3 regions of the Paenibacillus sp. FSL M7-0896 genome follow, and region 3 is predicted to be linked to each of the others. Evidence: riboswitches for the same ligand, from Rfam matches in the RefSeq annotation. Region 3 holds a riboswitch; each other region holds the start of a gene.
The links. Region 3 has a riboswitch for cobalamin ahead of MKY12_RS00795 (anaerobic ribonucleoside triphosphate reductase). Riboswitches for the same ligand answer to the same signal wherever they lie in the genome.
Positions count from the first base shown of each region.

Region 1 (7,098 bases), 560 kb from region 3:
CGTAATCTGGCGCAGCCGCCGCTGGAACAGCGGTACGAACCGGATGGCCATCAGCGTCAGCAGCGCCGTTCTCGGCGCAGCCGCGGCGAACAGGTACATGAACTTATCTGTAGTCACCGTGTAATTGTAGGATATAAACCAGATGAAAATAGTAAGCAGCATTGTCATCATCATCAGTCCATACAGCACAGCTTCCAGCGTAATAGGCTGATCCAGCCAGTAGAACAGAATATGCGCCCCTCGATGTGAGAACAGCGGGTTCAGCAAGGCCACGGAAGCTGCCATCAGCAGCATAAAAGGCAAGCTGCGCACCAGTTGACGCCCTTGTCCCTGCAACAGCAGCAGCGCCAGCAGTCCGGCTATCTCTGTAGCCAGAAATAACGGATGGAAGACCAGCAGAGTGAACAGCAGCAGCCCTGCATAATACAGCAGGGCTACTACCGGATGCATGGAACGAAAGCCGCTGCTCATGGCGCTTTGGCCCCCAGGTCTTTGCCTAGATCAAGCGTATACAGCCACTCGATGGTATCCCCGGGCTCGACGATCCAGCTACCCGCAGCCTTGGACGGAAATTCTCCATTCACCTTGTACATCCAGCCGCTCTCTGCCCCGTGATCACCCTCGTACAAATTATCTATACCTTCCACATAAGCAAAAGCCTTGCTGCCCTGATATTCCATCTGGATCTTCTGTGCCCGTGTAATCCGCTTCAGCAGGTCCAGCACACTCTCGCCCTTCTTGATCTCGTACTGGGCAGCGGCCAGAATCACGCCATGCTCCTCATCTCCGGTGATGGAGAGAGTGACTACGTTGTCCGGCTTGGGCGTGGCCGCCGCAGCGGGCGCGGGGGTCGGCGGCTTGGGTGTGGCCGCCGGGGACTTGGCGGGCTTGCTTGCGCCCGCCGATGGCTGCGTCGTCGCTGCGCTTGGCGACGCCGGCTTGGCGGGCTTGCTTACGCCCGCCGGTGGCTGCGTCGTCGCTGCGCTTGGCGACGCCGGCTTGGCGGGCTTGCTTGCGCCCGCCGATGGCTGCGTCGCCGCTGCGCCTGGCGACGCTGGAGCTGCCGTACCGTCCGCAGGGGCGGATGGTACGGCAGTGCCCTCAGCGGCTCCCGGCAGCGGAGCCGCTTCGTCTCCAGGCCGCGGCGTCTGCGCGGCCGGGGTCCCGGCGGGCGGCTGCGGGCCGCCGCCTGCCTGATCCGGCTGCCCAGAGGAGCAGCCGGGGAGCAGCAATACCATCAGCAGGAGAAGCAGCGGAGCCAGCCTTCCCCGGCCTCTTTTGACTAGATTGAACATTACCTGCACACCTCCACAAAAAGGGAAAAGAACGGGGGCCAGTCAGCCTGTTCCCCGTTCCTTCATACACCTTATGCTTACTTTTCAAGACATATCCGAACTAATTCCAAGCAAAATAGCCTGTCTAATGAGCCTGCAACGCTTCAACAACCCTATACGCCGCAACTACTCATCAGCACTGGTGCGTAGTTGGATTTTCTACACTTAATAATCCAGATTACGCACCTGTATAGAATTTAGTTGGATTTCCGGCATCTAATTTTGCCCATACCTCATCATTCTGCAGCTTCAGGCCTGAATAAGTGTAGTTTATCCAACTAGCTCCCGCTCTGCAGCAAATCCTGCCAAATTAGATGTCATTTATCCACTTATCGTCGGCTCCAGAGTTCGTTCAGTGCCTCCTGCGGTAGTATAGCTGTATATTGAAGCTGATCTTACTCTACCTGCCGAACTCTGCTGCTCCCTACTCAACTATGGCAATCTAACCGCTACAGCAGCAGCCATCTCACGGGTTACCACAGCAGTAGGCTCGAATGCGCCGCCGGTGCCGCTCATATATCCAAGTCCCGTCACCGTACGGACAGCGGACAATGCATAGTCGCTAATCTTATCTTCATCGCTGAACTTACCAACCCCTGCTCCTACTCCGGCTGATGTAGCATCCAGCTTAAAAGCTCTAACCATCATCACAGCCATATCCTGGCGCGTAACCAGCCCGTCCGGTTTGAACGTTTTGGCGCTTACGCCGCTGATGATTCCTAGCTCCTTCGCCCGGTTCACTGTTCCATAATACCATGTACCGGCCTTAACATCACTGAAGACCCCAGCAGAAGACGCCGCAGACGGCTCGTTCCCGGTTAACCGCAGCAGCAGCGCTGCAAATTCAGCACGGGTAATATTCTTTTTCGGTGCAAACAGCAGGCTGTCCTCACTTACACCGTTCATCAGCTTGCGGTCATATGCCGTGTATACCGACTCCAGCGCCCAAGGCGAGATCGACTTCACATCGCCAAAAGCCGGACGGTCCGCCGCCGCAGAAGCCACCGTTACCGGGACCGTATGACGCACGATGGCCGGGGTTTTATCCTTCAGATATCCCGTAACCGTCAGGGTATATTTATTTGCTGGCAGTCCTCCGGCCACAACAGCCACACCCGCAGCATCTGTAACTGCTGTTTTGCCGCCGATGGTTACCTGTACGCCTGCTGCCGGTGAGGTTACCGGATCGGAGGTGAAGGTCGCCTCATTCCAGACCCATTGCTTCTGGGTTACCTGCACCTTCAGATCTTGTCCAGGCTGCGGCTGTGCGGGAGTCGCGGTTACGGCATCAACCACCTGCGTGTTGTCCCCGCCATAATAGACCACAATGCGGTCATTCTCCTCCAGCGCGAAGTCGCCCATCCCTACACTTGGATAGATCCATGCTCCGCCGCGTGCGACCACGTACATCCAGCCATCATATCCGCCAAAAGTACCCGCAATCACGCCGCCGATCCCCGTCACATAATTGCCTGCTTCATTGACCAGAGCCAGGCGCTTGGCTGCTGCTGTCTTATCCAGTGCCGTAAGCACATTTCCGGCGTACACGCTGCCCTCAGCCAAGGTTCCATTCGGACCTTCAACTGTAACCGAGACACTTACCTGAGGATTCTTCACTGGTGTGCCGCTAAAATCAAAGAGCTTACCGCCTGTTCCAAACAGCTTGTACGCTACCAAAGCCTCCAGTGCCTGCTCCGTTGAGAGCGGATTGGAGCTGCCGCCCGCAGTGTGGATGAATCCGCCATCTGCTGCGCTGAAGCTCAGCAGCTTGCTGACCAGATTAATATTACCCTTAGTATAATCTGCTCCTGCCGGATCAATGCCGAAGGCAGACAGACCGATGATGGCCTGAGCTACACTCTCGCTGCTGTCGCCATATCCGCCATTCTTATCCTGTGCCTTAGCCAGCCAGGCTGCCGCCCGCTGACCGGCAGCATTCACTGCCGCTTCCTGCTTATGTCCAGCCAGTGCGTTCAGCACCATCGCTGTCATATCCGGATCACTCGCACCCGTGGTCAGAGTAAAGCCTCCGTCCGGGTTCTGCTTCGCCAGAATCTCTGCCAGCAGCTTAGACTGTGTCCATTTCGCATTTGCCGGGATTGTATAGCTGCCGGAATCCAGAGCGAGCAGTGCATAGACCGGATTATTCAGCGTCTGGCCGGTAATTGCATCGTGATTGTAGAGCTTCTCAATCAGGTTATAGCCTGCCACATTCGCCGGGTCGCCGCCAAGTGCCTTAACGGCGAGCGTGATCCGGGCATAGTCCGTAGCTCTGGCAAAAACACCCTTAGCCTCAGCCACCTTGCCATCAAGCGCCTTCAGATAGCTGGCAGGAACCTTGTAGCCTGCTTGCGCAAGGCCAATCGCCTGCCAGTCCGACTGGACTCCGTTCTTCAGCATGAATTCCGCAGTAGCATAGACCGCAGCAGTTACGCTGGCTGCCTCACTTGCGGGCAGAGCGGACACCGCTGGTGCGGAAGTCCCGCCTGCCTGTGCAGCAGCAGCTTGTCCTGCCGGGGCTACGGCTGCTCCCAGCAGTGCGAACAGCATAATGACAGCTAGTCCCAGCCGTGTGAACCTGGATGATAGAGAATGGTTCTTCATAACTAACCTCTTTCCTGAAATAGAATGGATGAATCCTGCTTCCTCCGCAGATAGAGCGGCAACCTAAAGACCGCCCTATGCAGGGCGGCCGGGGAAGAATACAATACAGGGCGGCTGAAGGAGCCGATTACTCTCCCACACTACATACAATACAGCATACACAGCCCTCGCCAATATCAGCATCTGCTTCCACATTCTTACCCCCGAAGAATAGAAACAACAACGAAAAAGGCAGGTCTCCTGGCTCATACTTCACCGCTTCCCCCGCCTTCCCATCCCGTTAGCAGACAGTGGCTCCTCAGGAGTTGCTCCGTATTTACAGTGGCGGGACCGCGCCGGACTTGCACCGGGCTTCCCTTTTAAGCAGATTCCTCTATTAGACATAGCCCTGCCAGCATCTGCTAGCGACAGCGCGCGGTCTCTGAGGCAATCTGCACCTTTTCCCAAAGCTTATTAAATTTTAATATTCTGAAACAATCATATCTACTATTCCCCTGTATGTCTATAGACAAGCTATTTCTATTCCATCCCCCCCGAAGCCCCGCCCATTCCCAAGTGGAAACGGCTTTGCCGTCCTTTTAAAGGACGGTACCGTTTCAGCGAGAAATAGAAGGATAATTTATAACGTGTACCATATACATTCTTATATTTGCACAAAAAATCCTGAACAGCACATGCCCGCTACCCCGGCACATCGTACTATTCAGGACTATGGAGTGACTCTTCTGCTGTTAATTAAGCCGTTGGCGGTACTAACGGAGACAGCGGAAGCCAGGCGATTGTATTATGTACATTAGAATTCGTGTAAAAGCGGTCGATAACGCATTCTGCTGCATTTCATACAAGCGATTGTGGCAAATAACCCTCCGCCGGGCCAAATTCCCAAAATCTAATGTACCGAATACAGCAGAACACCATATAAGGCTCGATATGCCTCATTCTAGTGTACAAAGTGCAATCGAGCAGCTTCGTTCGGACACTAGCACACTTAACTAATTACTTTATGCTTGTATCAGCCTGCCGGAGCGCAAATCATTGTACTACATAAAGTAGTATGCACCAGGCTCTGACCAGTCCACCATGCCGCGCTATATGCGCACAGCGGATCAGCTACCGCTAGTCGATCATCAGGTTCTAACTAATCAGCATTCATTTAATCCTCTAGCTTGCTGGGGGGCTGCCGTACCCCGACTAACTAAGGTACTATTCTAGCTCCAAACGTTATGCTTAAATGCAATCTGTACAACTAAATCGTCTGATTTACTGCCAAATGTACTTTTAGCTGTATTTCATGCACCTAAAATGCTTCTGTACCGGCTTTTCGCCCATTCGGGCAAAATTAGTTGTATGGAATACAGTTACGAGAGGAACGTCTTCCTTTTCACTGTTTTTAGTTGTACGGAGTACACCTATCACTGTAAGCAATGTTACTCAGTACCATCACTTGGTATCGACTCAAAACCGTCAGTTAGTTGTGTGAGTCGGCTGAATGACTAAGGAGCGTTACTCGTTAGCGTTAGTTAAAAGCGCCACTCGGTAGCGTCAGTCGGTTTAGTGAGTCGGTAGCGTTGGTCGATTGCGTTAGTCGATTGCGTTGGCCGATAGCATCAGTCGGTAGCGTTAGTCGATTGCGTTGGTCGGTAGCATCAGTCGATAGCGTTAGTCGATTGCATCAGTCGGTAGCGTTAGTCGATTGCGTTGTTGATAGAATCAGTCGGTAGCGTTAGTCGATTGCGTTGGTCGGTAGCATCAGTCGATAGCGTTAGTCGATTGCGTTGGTCGATAGCATCAGTCGGTAGCGTCAGTCGATTGCGTTGGCCGGTAGCGTCAGTCGATTACGTTGGTCGATAGCATCAGTCGATAGCATCAGTCGGTAGCATCAGTCGATTGCATTGGTCGGTAGCGTTAGTCGATAGCATCAGTCGGTAGCATTAGTCGATTGCGTTGGTCGATTGCATCAGTCGGTAGCATCAGTCGATTGCGTTGGTCGATTGCATTAGTCGATTGCGTTAGTCGATAGCATCAGTCAGTAGCGTCAGTCGATTGCGTTGGCCGGTAGCGGCAATCAATTGCGTCAGTCGATTGCATTATCCGATCGCGTTAGTTAAAAGCTTACGCAGCCTGCTTGTTTCCGCTGTGTTATTCCGCGTCCTTGTCCGCTTCCGGGCTTGCGTAAGCGGACGGCTCCGCACTAGGCGCGGCTGTGGCTGTAGCCTCCGGGGCGCTGCCCGGATCTGCCGCCAGCTTCAGCGAGTATCTTCCGGCGGTGATCATATCACCTGCTGCCAGCTTCGCGCCTGCTGAAAGCTCCACCGTCACCTCGTAGACGCGTGACGGAGGAGTCCCCGCCGCCGCTGGAGTGGCGGTGGCTCCACTATCCGCGCCGCTGTCCGCTCCAGCGCCCGCCTCACCCTTCGCATCGCCGTCCGCTCCAGCGCCTGCCTCACCCTTCGCACCGCCGTCCGCTCCGGCGCCTGCCTCACCCTTCGCACCGCCGTCTACTCCGGCTCCTGCCTTGCCACTCGCATCGCCGTCCACTCCGGCGCTTGCCTCACTCTTCGCACCGCCGTCCGCTCCGGCGCCTGTCTCACCCTTCGCATCGCCGTCCGCTCCGGCGCCTGCCTCACCCTTCGCACCGCCGTCCACTCCGGCGCCTGCTTCAACCTGGCAACTGCTAACCGTTGCCTTAACCTCGTAGTCCGTAACGCCGCTGGCGGACTCCACGCCAATCCGCTCCGGCTTGAAGGCGGAGCATTCCGCCGCATCAGTGAAGCTGAACAACAGCTTAACGCCGTTATTCTTACCCGTTTCTCCGCTTCCCGCATCACCGCTGCTATTCCCGCCAGTCCCCGCGTCACCGCCGATAAGCCGGACAGAGACCGGGGCCGCTACAGCGGCTTGTCCTGTCACTGCCGGAAGCGGGCTGGGGCTGGCCACCGGCGCAGCTGTATCCTTGCCGCGTCCCCCTAGCTGGCTAAGCAGGATAACCGCCGCAATCAGAATGATCCCGAGGATGCTCCCTGAGATCAGGATTTGAAATCGGCTGCGGCTGACCCACCGCGCCAGCGGCGAAGCCAGCTGGGCGCGGGCTTCATTGTAGACAGTCTGCATGGCAGGCGTTGCTGTGTCGAGATGGTTTTTGCGGAATTCACGGTTCTTG
Region 1 is NZ_CP150250.1:750,217-757,314, reverse strand. Features, by position in the region: gene MKY12_RS03130 (energy-coupling factor transporter transmembrane component T) at 1-471, opposite strand, end outside; gene MKY12_RS03125 (DUF4430 domain-containing protein) at 468-1,295, opposite strand; gene MKY12_RS03120 (S-layer homology domain-containing protein) at 1,767-3,938, opposite strand; cobalamin riboswitch at 4,151-4,344, opposite strand; gene MKY12_RS03115 (hypothetical protein) at 6,078-7,098, opposite strand, start outside.
Region 1: it holds a riboswitch for cobalamin, as region 3 does, so the genes downstream of both, MKY12_RS03120 (S-layer homology domain-containing protein) here and MKY12_RS00795 (anaerobic ribonucleoside triphosphate reductase) in region 3, are expected to answer to the same signal.

Region 2 (7,098 bases), 1.5 Mb from region 3:
TGTTTGTTGCGGATGCCTACCTGATCCAGGGTGACCTCCGACAGCTTTTGCCCGTCCATGTAGGTACCTGTCTGCGTAATCCGCAGCTGCTTGAGCAGGCCGTATTGATTGGTGAGTGCAGGCCACCAGGCCGGGGTGTATTTTCCCGGGTTGTCTCCGTAGTCACCGGGGCTGGTCCAGAAGCCGAGCGATTGTCCGTTCAGTGTGAAGGTAATATCCGACGGCCAGTTATTGTTGACCGACGGGGCTTCGGAGGCGATCTCCATCGTGATGGCAAGCTCCTCCGGCTGCTGGCTCGACAGCAGGAAATTCGGGATTTTATACTCGACGAACCCCTTGCCGAACCAGAGAATCCCGGCGTTCACCCGCTCCTGGTCCCAGAAATAACGGGGATCGTCAAAGTGCCCGATGACCCTCTCTGTCGTAGACAGTCCGCAGGTAGGCTCGATCTGGAAGTCGGAATAATGCCCCACAGGGATGTCCTTGCGGTACCCTCTGCGCGGAGTCCGGGCCTGTCCCGGAAAAACAATCTCAGCCCCGTCGGCGGCCAGTGTACAGATCTTCTGCAGGCCGCTTTTGCCGGGAGCCATATGGCTGCGGATCAGCCCGGCGGCTTCGAGCTTGCGCACATGCATGGTCATAATCGCACTGCTGAGCTTGAGGGCTGCGGCCAGCTCCTTCACGTTCATGGGCTTATCGGACAGCAGCCGCAGCATATGCAGGCGCACGGTACTGGACAGGGCCTCGTACACGGGCAAAGATTGTTCGGTTAGATCAAGTTTCATCGGATGCCTCCACGTTCAGGTTATATAGTTAATAATTATATTACTCAAATAAAATTTCTACAAGCCATGATTGGCTGCAGGCGAGCTTTTCCAATTTATATCACAGACAGGCCAATCTCTGTCAGCTATGATTTGAGATGAATTAGCGATGAAACAAGGTGCTCTTGCCGGAAGCGGCAAGGGATAACAGGGAATCGGGTGCAACTCCCGAGCGGTCCCGCCACTGTATGGAAGAGCTGCACTTCATGAGGTCACTCGGGAAGCCCCCGGGGAAGACGAAGTCTGCAGCGCCTGTATTCCAAGCCAGGAGACCTACCTTGTCTACGCACACCACGACTCTACGCGGATAGGAGCGGTGTACGGATAGGTTAATGAGAAGAGGCGTTCTGCCCTGATGGACCGGAGAAAGCTTGGTGCTTCAAGGTGATCCCCGGTTATAGCTGCTGGATACAAGGATACGGCCCATAGTGATGGGACGGTGAAAAGCACCTTGTTCCGCTTCGCCACGGGTTGCGCGCTCTATCGAACTTGCCTGCGTACATACACTCCCACCCTATAGGGTGGGTTTTTTGGGCTTTATGATCTGTAATGGGAAATCAACAAACATGGAGGGTGACAAATGAAAAAGCACAGATGGTGGAGCTTTGCGGCACTGGTTGCCGGATTTACGGTGTACTTTATGCTGAACGAACCGGGGACGGCCCGGGCGATGCACATTATGGAAGGATTCCTGCCGGTTGGCTGGGCAGTGTTCTGGTGGGCGGCGTTTATCCCGTTCTTTGTCCTTGGAATCTTCAAGCTGAGAGCCATGACCCGGGAGAATCCGGAGCTGAAGCTGCTGCTGGGTCTGGCCGGGGCGTTTACCTTCGTACTGTCTGCGCTCAAAATGCCTTCCGTGACCGGAAGCAGCTCCCACCCCACCGGTACCGGACTAGGTGCGGTAATGCTGGGGCCGCTGCCCATGAGCGTAATCGGCTCGATTGTCCTGCTGTTTCAGGCGCTGCTGCTGGCGCACGGCGGGATCACTACGCTTGGAGCCAATGCGTTCTCGATGGCGGTGGCGGGTCCTTTTGCCGGATATGCAGTGTATAAACTGATGATGAAAATGCCGGACCGCGAGAAGCTGGCCCTGTTCTGCGCCGCAGCGGTAGCGGACCTTAGTACGTATGTGGTGACGTCCTTCCAGCTAGCGGTGGCGTTTCCGGCGGCGGATGGCGGCGTTCTGGCATCTTTTCTCAAATTCGGGGGCATCTTTGCCGTGACGCAAATCCCGCTGGCCATCAGTGAAGGGCTGTTGACGGTACTGCTCTGGAACTGGCTGAAATCGTATAGCCCGAATGAATTGTCGCTGCTGAAACGCAAGGTGAACGGAGGAAGAGCCTAATGAGCAATAAATGGAAAAATGGGTTGATGCTGCTGGTTGTTATTCTGCTGGTCATTCTGCCGCTGCTGCTGGTTAATGGGGAATTCGGAGGGGCCGATGATGCGGCTGAAGGTGTGATTACCGAAATGAATCCTGACTATAAGCCGTGGTTCAAGCCGCTGACCGAGCTGCCGGGTGAGACGGAGAGTATGCTGTTTGCATTGCAGGCCGCGATTGGTGCCGGTGTGATCGGTTATACCCTGGGGCTGCTCAAGGGCAAGCAAGGCGGGACGAAGCAGCATAGCAGCAAGTGATCCGGCGGATTGACGTTCTCTCTTACAATAATGCTCTGCGCCAGTTGTCCCCGATGTGGAAAAGCTCGTTCGCAGCCCTGATGTTCCTGCTATCTTACACCGTACATCCGGTACTACAGGCTGCAATCACCCTATGGATGATGTCCTGGTGTGTATTACAGGCCCGTATTCCCTTCCGTGCTTATGGCATGCTGTTCGGCACAGCGCTGCTGTTCTATGCCCTTAGCGTACCGGCGCTGCTCGTGGAATTCGGGCATCCGGCAGCGGGAGAGGCAGGAATATTCCCGCTTCCGGGACTGAACCTGCAGGTATATGTTACAGCGGCCGGGCTTCAGCGGGCAGGGGAGCTGCTGGCCAGAATCTCTGCCTGCATGAGCTGTTTCTTCTTCCTGATGTTCACTACTCCGTTTAGTGAGCTGTTGCAGGTGCTGCGCAGGCTGCGGATGCCGCAGATTGTCCTGGAGCTGATGCTGATTATGTACCGCTTCCTGTTCCTGCTGAGTGATGCAGCGCATGGTCTGCTGCTGGCCCGCAGGCTGCGCGGAGGCCGCCGGGGCTACAAGGCCAGACTGCGGGAGACTGCGGCCATGGCAGGGGCGCTATTCGGCAACACGATGCACCGTTATTACGGATTATCGCAGGGGCTGCTGGCCCGCGGCTTCACAGACGAGATTATTCTCCCGCCTTATACGGCGCGTCCTGTGCCACGGCGCTATACTGTTCAGGCTTATGCTGGTATTGCGGTGCTGCTGCTGGCTGAGGCGTATTTTATCATAAGCATATGAAAGGAGCCGGCCATGGATCAGGAATCTAGCTTGGCTTGTGACGGAGTGGTCTTTCATTACCCGGATACGAAGGAGCCTGCACTGCATGAACTGACGTTCTCCATCCCCGCAGGCAGCAAGACGGCGGTACTCGGTCATAACGGTTCGGGCAAATCGACGCTGTTCCTGCATGCCGTCGGCATTCTGCGCCCGCAGCAGGGTACGGTTGTGCAAGGAGGGAAGGCGTTATCCTATTCCAAAAAAGAGCTGGCCGCTCTGCGGCGGAAGGTGGGCCTGGTCTTCCAGGACCCTGAGCAGCAGCTGATCCTCAGCACACCGCTGGAGGATGTGTCGTTCGGGCTGCGCGGCAGCGGCATGGCTGAACCGGCTATTGCTGCGCGCTGCCGGGAGGTCATGGAGCTGCTGAATCTGACCGATCTGAGCGATAAACCGATGCACCAGCTTAGCCTGGGCCAGAAGAAACGCACGGCACTCGCCGGTGTACTGGCTATGGAGCCGGAGCTGATTCTATTGGATGAGCCGACCTCTTATCTGGACCCGTTATCGGAAACGAAGATGCTGAAGGGGCTTGAAGCCATACATGATAAAGGGACAACCGTAGTTATGGCTACGCATGATATGGACCTGGCCTACCGCTGGGCGGACTGGATTATTGTGCTGGAGCATGGAAGATGCCGGGCGGCGGGGACTCCGGAGGAGATTTTTGCGGGACGGGAAGAGCTATTGTCCATCGGACTGGGACTGCCGCTGCTGGCTGACTTATGGTTCAGCCTGCCTGCCAGCTTGACCGCAGGGCAGAGCGCTCCCCGCACCGCCGGGGAATTCAAGGACAAACTGCATAAGCTGCTTGCGCTTAACCACAGCTATTCATGAACGGGGGAAGAAGAATGAAGAAACAAGGAAAGCTGCTGATTATCGGCTTCGGCCCCGGAGCGCTGGAGCATATTACCGGCCGCGCACTGGCTGCGCTGGATGAGAGTGAGGCGGTCATCGGCTATACCACTTATGTAGATCTGATCAGGCCGCTGCTGCGGCACCAGGAGATTGTCGGCACGGGGATGACTGAAGAAGTCAGCCGGGCCCAGGAGGCCGTCCGCAGAGCAGAAGCGGGACAGACGATTGCAGTAATCTCCAGCGGCGATGCCGGTGTCTACGGGATGGCCGGGCTGGTATACGAGGTGCTGATCGAACGCGGTTGGAGCCGCTCAGAGGGGGTACAGGTGGAGGTGATCCCGGGAATATCGGCGATCCAGTCCTGTTCCTCGCTGCTTGGAGCGCCGATTATGCATGATTCCTGCACGATCAGCCTGAGCGATCATCTTACCCCCTGGGAGAGCATTGCTGCGCGTGTGGAAGCGGCGGGGGCAGCAGATTTCGTCATTGCGTTCTATAATCCGCGCAGCGGCAGACGGACGCGTCAGATTGAAGAAGCGCGCACTATTCTGCTGCGTTACCGTGATCCGGCTACACCGGTAGGCATTGTCAAAAGCGCCTACCGTGACCGCCAGCAGACAGTCGTAACGACGCTGCAGGATATGCTGGAGCATGAGATCGGCATGCTCTCAACCGTGGTGGTCGGCAACTCTGCTACCGTTGTCTATGAGGACCTGATGATTACGCCGCGCGGATATGAGCGCAAGTACAGTCTCGGAGCACAGACGCAGACGCTGAAGCCGCACGAGCGGCTGCGCACAGCCGCAGAACCGTGGTCGCTGGCTGCGGCGGAGTCCGGGCAGACAGAGGGGGCAGCTGGAGCCGGAGCGGCCAAAACTGTGGATGCTGGGAGAGCAGCAGAGACTGGGCAGAGGGATGCAGCAGATGTTGGAAGCGAGACCGAGCCGGGACAGGTGAAAAGTGCAGAAGCATCAGGTTCGGTTCGGATGGAATGGGCGCTGGGCTGTGGCGAAGCGGAACCAGGACAGACGGAAGAGGCTGCTGCGCAGAGCCTGGCTGCTGCTCCGCAGGTGGAGCGGCTGCGGAGCTTATCCGGTCGCCTGAAGGCATCCACCGATTCTTCCTTCGAGCTGGAGATTGCTCCCGCAACCGGCAGCCGCAGCTTCAACGGTGATCAGATGAAGCTGCTGGCTGAGCTTGCAGGCAGCGATGGGCAATTGATCTATACGAAGGACGGATATTTCCTGCTGCGCGGCAGCCGGAATGAAGAGGCAGAGGCAGGAGCAAGGCTGCTGGAGGCCGGACTGAATGTAAGTACACCTGGAGATTACGTGAAGGTGAAGACCTGCGGATTCTGTGAGCTGCGCAGAAGCGGAGCGTTAAGTGCTGCTGTCCGGCTCCACACCCTGCTGCATGGAATGGCTGTGCCCAGAGAGCTGCACATCAGTGTAGCCGGCTGCGGGATGGCTTGCAGCTCCGCTGTGCTGGATGATATCGGACTGGTAATGTCGCGCGGCAGCTATGAGTTGTATCTCGGCGGCAAGAAGTCCGGGCGGGGTGCCCATGCAGGGATTTTGGTGCGTGAAGGGATGGACGAAGAGCAAGCGGTAGCCGCTGTAGCTGCCGCAGTTGAGGACTACAGGGCTCATGGCCGGGAGCAGGAGCGGTATCATGCGTTCCGGGAACGGATGGACAGCGCAACAGGGAGTGCAGCCCATACATCAGATAACGATAACAGCAAAGAAGGAGTGCAGACGATGAGAACGGTATTACTGGTGGGACACGGGAGCCGGGTTCAAGCGGGAAATGAGGAGCTGCTGGAATTCACCCGCCGGCTCGCAGCCCGTAAGCCGGAGCTGAAGGTTGAGACCTGCTTCATAGAGCTGGCCTCGCCTTCCATCGCTGGCGGAATTGCCAGATGCATTGAGGGTGGTGCGGCGGAGATATACGTAGTGCCGATTATTTTGTTCGCGGCGGGGCATTCCAAGCTTGATATTCCAATGGCCATTGATGAAGCCAAGCAGAGATATCCCGGGGTGAAGTTCATCTACGGACGTCCGCTGGGGGTGCAGGACCGTGCCGTCGATATTCTGCTGGAGCGGATTCAGGAAGCAGAACGACTTCCACTCCTGCAGGTGAAGGTGGCTGGCGGAATGGACCTGGACCTGCGCGGGAACGGTGCATCCACCATAGAGGATAAGGACACCATCGTGCTACTGATGGGACGCGGGGGCAGTGACCCGGATGCCAACAGCGATCTGTATAAAATAAGCCGGCTGCTCTGGGAGAGAACAGGCTACCGCAGCGTGGAAAGCTGCTTCATTGCCATCGCCAAGCCTTCGCTGCCGGACGGGCTTGAGCGCTGCCTTGCATTGGGTGCGCGCAAAATTATTGTTCTGCCGTACCTGCTGTTCACCGGAGTGCTAATGCAGCAGTTCGCAGAGAGAGTGGCGCAATTCGCAGCGGAGCATCCCGGGCTTGAAGTGGAGATCGGCGGCACACTGGGCGCACATCCGCTGCTGGCGGATATGCTGACAGAGCGGATCGAGGAGACGCTGGAAGGCCGTGCCTTCAGTAACTGCGATAACTGCAAATACCGCGATGCAGCCTCTTTGCACCATCATCACCATCACCATCACCATCATGGTGAGGAGGAGCACGGGGAGCATGGGCATGGACATTACGGGCATGGGCATCACAGTCATGAGGGACATGGACACGGGCGCCACTGCCACGGGGAACATGGGCATACGCATGATCACTGCCATAGGGAGCATGAGCATGCACATCACGAGTGTGCGCATCACAGGCATGATGAACATGGGCACACGCATCACGCGCATGAGCATCACTGCCATGGGCGGCATGATGTAACGGAGGCGGCGGCTCTGGCAGACGATCTGGCGCTTCGCCAGCCGCGATGATCTTCATGTTATGCGGCACCAGCGACGCCCGCG
Region 2 is NZ_CP150250.1:1,710,265-1,717,362, forward strand. Features, by position in the region: gene MKY12_RS07165 (helix-turn-helix domain-containing protein) at 1-785, opposite strand, end outside; cobalamin riboswitch at 925-1,120, shown strand; gene MKY12_RS07170 (energy-coupling factor ABC transporter permease) at 1,405-2,169, shown strand; gene MKY12_RS07175 (energy-coupling factor ABC transporter substrate-binding protein) at 2,169-2,462, shown strand; gene cbiQ (cobalt ECF transporter T component CbiQ) at 2,459-3,247, shown strand; gene MKY12_RS07185 (ABC transporter ATP-binding protein) at 3,260-4,120, shown strand; gene cobJ (precorrin-3B C(17)-methyltransferase) at 4,135-7,065, shown strand; gene cobK (precorrin-6A reductase) at 7,062-7,098, shown strand, end outside.
Region 2: it holds a riboswitch for cobalamin, as region 3 does, so the genes downstream of both, MKY12_RS07170 (energy-coupling factor ABC transporter permease) here and MKY12_RS00795 (anaerobic ribonucleoside triphosphate reductase) in region 3, are expected to answer to the same signal.

Region 3 (7,098 bases):
TTGCCTGCAATCTCCTCTATAATCTCCCGCCGGCGCTCCGGGGTAAAGGCCTCCCCGTAGTTAAAGTTCCAGGTCTTCGGGTTGAAGCAGCCCGGGCAGCGGTGGCGGCAGCCGCTGATGAAGAGGACGGCCCGCAGGCCTTCCCCTTCATTGATCGACTCCGGGTAATATCCGCAGATGTTCATAGATGCTTAACACGGTCCCGGACTTCGGCTTGCTTGGCCGCATTGAAGCGGGTCTGATAGTCACCGGTCAGATACCCGGTAACCCGGCGCAGACGGCGGATATGGGTGGTATCCTCATGGGCATTGCAGGTCGGGCAATTCGTGCCGATGACCCCTTCATAGCCGCAGCCGGAGCAGCGGTCAATCGGATGGTTAATGCTGAAGTAGCTGATATCCTGCTCCAGCGCGTATTTGATGATTTTGACGAAGGCTGCAGGGTTGCTCCGGGCATTGCCGTTCAGCTCGACATAGGAGATCGCTCCGGCGTTGCAATATTCATGGAACGGGGCTTCCAGGCTGATCTTCTTGGCTGCGCTCAGTTCATGGTAGACCGGGATGTGGAACGAGTTCGTATAGTATTCACGGTCGGTTACCCCAGGGATAGAACCGAGCACCTTGCGGTCGATCTTGGTGAACTTGCCGGAGAGACCTTCGGCCGGTGTTGCGAACAAGGTGATGTTGAGGTTAAGCTCCTCGCTCTTGCGGTCGCAATATTCACGCATGTGGCGGACAATGGCTACAGCCTTGGCGTGAATCTCCATATCTTCGCCGTGGTGCTTGCCGTACATAGCCTTCATGCACTCTGCCATCCCGATGAAGCCCAGCGACAGGCTGCCGTGCTTCAGCAGTTCGCCTACGCTGTCATCAGGTGCAAGCTGCTCGCCGCCCTCCCAGACGCCTTCACGCATCATGAAATCGGAGGCTTTGGCCTTCTGGGAAGCCTGGATACGGAAGCGGTGCAGCAGACCGTCCAGTGCAATATCCATATAGTGATTCAGGTCGTCGAAGAACCCTTCTTCATCAGCAGCCAGGCGGCGGCCGGTTATCGTGCCGTGGGTCAGTCCAAGACGCACCAGGTTGAGCGTATTGAAGGACAAGTTGCCTTTGCCGGAGCAATGGTTGCGTCCGAAGCGGTCGCCGAGCACACGGGTCCGGCAGCCCATCGTAGCGAACTCGGTATCCGGGTCAGCCGGATCATAATATTGCATGTTCAGCGGAGCGTCCAGGTTGGCGAAGTTCGGATACAATCTGCGCGCCGAGCACTCCGCTGCCTTCAGGAACAGCTCATAGTTAGGGTCACCCGGTTGCTGGTTAATGCCTTGCTTGCATTTGAAGATCTGAATCGGGAACACCGGCGTCTCCCCGCTGCCCAGTCCGTTCATCGTAGCCGTCAGCAGCGAGCTGATCACAAGCTGGCCCTCCGGGGAGGTGCAGGTCCCGTAGTTGATGCTGGTAAAAGGAATCTGGCCGCCGGAGCGGCTGGACATCGTATTCAGGTTATGTACCATACTCTCTGCGGCCTGCAGGGTCTCGCTCTGCGTCTCCTTCAGGGCAAAACGGAAGGCGCGCGGATACTGCTCAGCCAGATCGCTGCGGCTCATCGTAATCTCCCCAAGTTCTGAAACCTCTGCATTCTCCTCGAAATACTCCAGACCTTTGCGGAAGAGCTTGGAGAAGGACTTGGTCACATAAGGAGCCAGATCATAATCCAGCTTATTCGCGGACACACCGCCGTACTGCGCATTCTGCTGCGACTGGAAAATAATCGCCACCAGCGACATCGCCGTCATAATCGAGTTGGGAGGCCGTACGCTGCCGTTGCCGGTGTTGAAGCCTTCACGGAGAAGCCGTTCGAACGGGATGAAGATGCAGTTGGTGGTTCCGATGGCGTATTGATCCAGGTCATGCACATAGACGACATTATCCAGGGTAGCCTGTACCAGCTGCGGCGGCATGGTGAAGTTGCGGGCATACCATTTGGAGTATTCACTGCCGAATTTGCTCATTTTGCCGGAGAAGCTCTCCCCGTTCAGGTTGGCGTTCTCGCGCAGCAGATCCAGATCCCGGCTGTCGATAATATCCCGTCCCAGATGAATGACCTCTTCCAAAAGATCCTCCTGTGCAGCTTGTCCTTCGTTATAACGTTTCTCCAGCAGCGTCATTATATAACTCTCTCCTCTCGGGTATTGTAAGCGTTAAAAAAGCACCTCCGGCCGGGAAGGCCGGAAATGCCCGAATGCATGATGCAAAGATCCGGGAAGCGGAAGTTTGCCTGTGGTCTGGGTGGAATATACGAGCAGACACTGGGTAAATAGCTTACGCCCGTTCTTGTATATTCCGCAGAGCCGATACCTGAAGATAATCCACGATCGTCCTCAGGTATCGGCAGCCTCTGGCCCGATTGACGGAAGGCTAACTCTGCTATTGCAGGCCGCATACGGACACCTCCCCTATTCCTCGCAGGAGTCTAAGCGGTGCCACCGAAACAGGCAGGTCTCCTGGCTTCCGGCAACTCCTCCGGCGCCTTCCCGGGGGGCTTATTCCGCCCCTTAGTGGCATTTAGCCGGAGAATGCGGCCCTGGGCATCGCACCCTGGGAGCATCCGGTTACAGTGGCGGGACCGCAGCGGTTTTGCACCGCGCTTCCCTATTAAGTCGCACCTCTATTACAAGGGGTGAAACACCCGTTTCTACTATATTTTGTTGTTATCTATTAAAGCTACCGCAATATATTGTGTTTGTAAATGTTTTTTTGCAATCCCGCACGGGGAGCGGGTTCGGCGCTTTTACTCACAGCTGATCCACAGTTAGTCCACAGGTAATCCACAACTTTCCTATGAATCTGCCGTGAATTTTTCATAAAATCTCCGAAAATACGCCACAAAGAATCCATAAATAGAGTGCGTCTAATCCTGGTAATCATTTTGACGGATATTAATAGAATAGAGAGGGTGCAGGTGATTTGTAGCAAGCCTGGCGAAGCGTTACAATAAGAGGATAAATAAGAGGCTCAGGCACACCAGATAATTAGGAGGGAGATCACAATGGCAATTGGCGAAGTGACCGTTATTCCGATCGGGACAGGCAGCACCAGTCTCAGCAGCTATGTGGCCGAGATGCAGCGTGTGCTGCAGACGGTGGAGGGCATTACCTATGAGCTAACTTCTATGGGTACAATTATTGAGGGACCGGTAGCGCGGATTCTGGCTGCGGTAGAAGCGCTGCATGAGTCGCCGTTTACCGCCGGGGCACAGAGAGTCTCAACCTCACTCAAGATCGATGACCGGCGCGACAAGACCTCGACCAGCCGCAGCAAGCTGGAATCTGTGGAGCGCAAGCTACAGGGAGAGTAACCACAATAGTATCCAATCAGAATCAACCGATAAGGAGCGGATTCTTAATGACAGAAGCAGCACAGCAGATCGGAATTCAAATGTATACACTGCGTGACCAGACGGAACGCGATTTCCTCGGCACACTGGCCAAGGTGGCAGAGATGGGGTACCAGGCAGTGGAATTCGCCGGTTATTTCGGTGTATCTGCAGGGGAACTGCGCCGTAAGCTGGATGAACTTGGCCTGGCGGCCCCTTCGGCGCATGTAGGCCTGGACTTCAGCAGTCTGGATAAGATGGAACAGGCATTAGCCAAAGAGATTGAATACGGTGTAGAGCTCGGACTGCAATATATGATCACCCCGTCGGCACCGCTTCCGCCGAACCCTTCCATAGAGGATGTAACGAGAATCATTCCATTCCTGGAGAAGGCTTCCGCGATGGTCCGGGCGGCGGGGATGCAGTACGGCTACCACAACCATGATTATGAATTCAAAGAGGTTGACGGCAAGGCGGTCATCGATATCTGGCTGGAGCAGATTCCTGCCGAGCATATGCTGGCTGAGTTTGATCTGGGATGGGTATACAGGGGGGGAGCCCGGCCCGTTGATTATGTGTCACGGTACGCCGGCCGTGTTCCGCTGGTTCACATTAAGGACTTCGGAGCAGACAATGAGGAGACCGATCTCGGAAAGGGAGAGGTCGATTTCCGGAGCGTCTTCGAGATCGCGGAGCAGAGCGGAATTCTCTATTATATTGTGGAGCAAGAGGCATATGAGGTATCCTCCCTTGCAAGCGCTAAGCTCGCACTGGATTATTTCCGCGGGCTGGGGCTGATGCAGGGCTGATGACACAGCAACCAGCGGAAAAAGGGCTTGCGTTTTCCGCTGGAAGAGTTATAATATTTTGTGTTTGGCAGGACAGCAAAGCCTGTTCGCTGGTGTAGCTCAGGGGTAGAGCAACGCACTCGTAATGCGTAGGCCGGGGGTTCAATTCCCTTCACCAGCATTCTTACAAAGTCGATAGTGGCGCGGGTTTCCGGTTTTTTGGAACTGCGCCTTTTTTCTATGCAAGCATCAACATCTACCATTCTTCTAACCTTTAGTTAAGTAAAGTGGGGAGCTTATGGTTGGATGCTAGGAGGCAAGGAGGCAAGGATCTTATATGGGAAACCGGACATTCCTGAGTGTTACCAGTGCCGATACAGATTTGATTGATTATGAGAATACAGCTTTCGAAACGAATAATTTTCTCGCTCCAATATGGTTTTGTCTGGTCAGCCAAGACCAGTTCCAGCACTATAGCAGGCAGCTTATGCAAGCTTGGAGCAAGATTCAACCCCATATGGACCAACCGGATGTGGAGGATTTGCCTGAGTGGGAACATTTTTCAGAGGCCTTCCAATGGCAGATTCCATGGGCGGATGCTGCAGAGCAATTGCGCCTGAGTTTACCCGGCACGCTGGCCCATTTCCCAGCGCTTTCCACTCCTGTACATGAGTGGCTGGAAACCTTATCGACCCATGTAAAGCGTTATTCTGCTGCTGTTATTCATCTGGAGCTTTCGCAATATTTCTCATTCACGGGCGATCCTGCCCTGTATCTAAAAGACATTCAAGAATACGTTACCCTCTGGCAGTCGCCGCATCCCTCGCATGAGAAGGTCTGGCAGGGAGCAGCCGATAACTTTTATATGCTGAATGGGGAGCATTTGCCTAGGAGGGAACGAACGGCAGCTCAACCGGAGCAAGCTACCGATATTCAGCCAGCACAGTCCATTCCTCCAGTATCCGGGAAGCGCCAGTCCAATTGGAGGCAGGAGCTCTACATCTGGTTGCTTGCGATTCTATCCGCAGCCCTCTTTTTTGCCGTCTATGTCAAGACCTTCAGTGGTTGGTTGGCGGTGCTCTGCTTCTTCATCCCCTCCCTGTGTATCGTTTTGTGGAAAATAATTATCGGTCGTAAACAAACCTCCCGCCATCAGCTGGAAGCGGCTAGGACCTCGAAAAGGAACAGTCTCCCCTCTTATCCTGTGCTAAGGATTGAGTATTTCGACGGGCGTTCACCTATTGGGGTGGATGGCATGGAAATTGGTCCTTCGGAGGATAAAGCGTTACCGGATCTTATCCCCTGGCTGCAAATCCTACAAGCAAAGGTGCTTTCATCTCATGAGGTCGAGCTCATCGTTTCTGCTAACCAATCACCCGTCTCTACCTTACAACTTCATTTGAGGCTGGATGAACAGTTGGATGCCAAGGATATCGTATCAGCGGTTAATGCGATGGTGTTGGCTCATGACAAAACATTGGTATGATTACATTCACTAACCGGCTTGGTGGCATCTCCCTGGTCGTTGGTACACCAGGATTGGGACTGGAAGGCCAGGAAGATAGCCACCCATCTGTGTTCATTCTCGAAATGAATAAGGACGCCGCCGTCTTGCCATGTGCCATTTTCACTGGCGTACCCGCCCGCATTGCCTTGGTTCATATGAATATTATGAACGCCCTGCCCAGGGGAGAAGCCGAAGTACTTATCGGGCTTATCCTCTTCGGGTCCCCAAGGCTCGCCGAATACGTACAGGGTTGCATCCTGTTCCTGTGCCTCCTTGAGATAAGAGGTGATTTTGTCATAAAGATTGTTGCGGGGATCGCTGTTTTCGGGTTCATTCCGGTTCGTATTAGGCAGAGCTACCATCTTACTGGGAATCACCAGGTTTCCCCTGATATAATCAAGGGCAAGGCTCCGGTTATGTCCGGTGATCTTCGTGAAGCCGGATTCAAGCGTGAGCCAACGGGCCGTTTCTTCCGCTTTGAAATCTTCGCCCACATAATAAAGCACCTGATTTGCAGTGTCCTCCGGTAAATGTTCCGCTTTTGCGCTTGATCTGATATTGATAGCCACCCTGTACTTTTTATTAATATCACCTTCAACCTCAACCAGTACCTGGACATGATTATTTTTGACACCTAGCTTATATATGGTATCCTCATTGGATAATTTGCATTTTAATACCCCGTACCCTTGATCTAATCCGTTACCCATAGTTCGTCAGTCCCCCTTCTTAGCTATTAATGTTTCCCATAGAAGGTCATAGTAATTCTAAGTAAAAGGTGTTCAACATAGGAGGTAAGCTGCATTATGAAATGCCTAACCATTCGCCAGCCGTGGGCCACGTTAATTGCGCTGGGAGAAAAACAAATCGAAACCCGGACCTGGCGGACCGCCCACCGGGGAGAGTTAGCCATTCATGCCGGGATGCAGGTGAATAAGGCGATCTGCCGGACGGAGCCGTATCAGTCGTTGCTGGCCCGTCACGGCTACACTGCGGACAACCTGCCGACGGGCAAGATCATTGCAGTCAGCCGCATTGCGGATTGCTGTGAGGTGACGCCGGAGCTTTCGCAGCAAGGCTGGCCGGGCGGCAATGAATATGTATTCGGCAATTATGCCGAAGGAAGGTATGCCTGGATGCTGGAGGAGGTTGTTCCGCTGGTACATCCCATACCTGCTAAGGGACGTCTGGGTTTCTGGGAATATCCGGTGCTGGAAGAGGAATTGTGAATTTCTTGACGGCAATGTGAAGAAAAATTGCTCCAGATTGGCTGTCAGCTGGTATAATTGGGATATTCGGCGGGAAATCTTCCTATATATAAGGAGAGTTGTGCTCTGAGGCGGTCTACCGCTGGAGAGGGGCAGAAATGCCGGGAAGGAGCGTATGCATAATAGATGGGAAGCCTTCTAATTGCATGGCTTTGTATGC
Region 3 is NZ_CP150250.1:187,077-194,174, forward strand. Features, by position in the region: gene nrdG (anaerobic ribonucleoside-triphosphate reductase activating protein) at 1-185, opposite strand, end outside; gene MKY12_RS00795 (anaerobic ribonucleoside triphosphate reductase) at 182-2,167, opposite strand; cobalamin riboswitch at 2,476-2,707, opposite strand; gene MKY12_RS00800 (MTH1187 family thiamine-binding protein) at 3,049-3,357, shown strand; gene MKY12_RS00805 (sugar phosphate isomerase/epimerase) at 3,405-4,184, shown strand; tRNA gene MKY12_RS00810 (tRNA-Thr) at 4,273-4,344, shown strand; gene MKY12_RS00815 (hypothetical protein) at 4,501-5,649, shown strand; gene MKY12_RS00820 (YukJ family protein) at 5,628-6,380, opposite strand; gene MKY12_RS00825 (ASCH domain-containing protein) at 6,477-6,899, shown strand.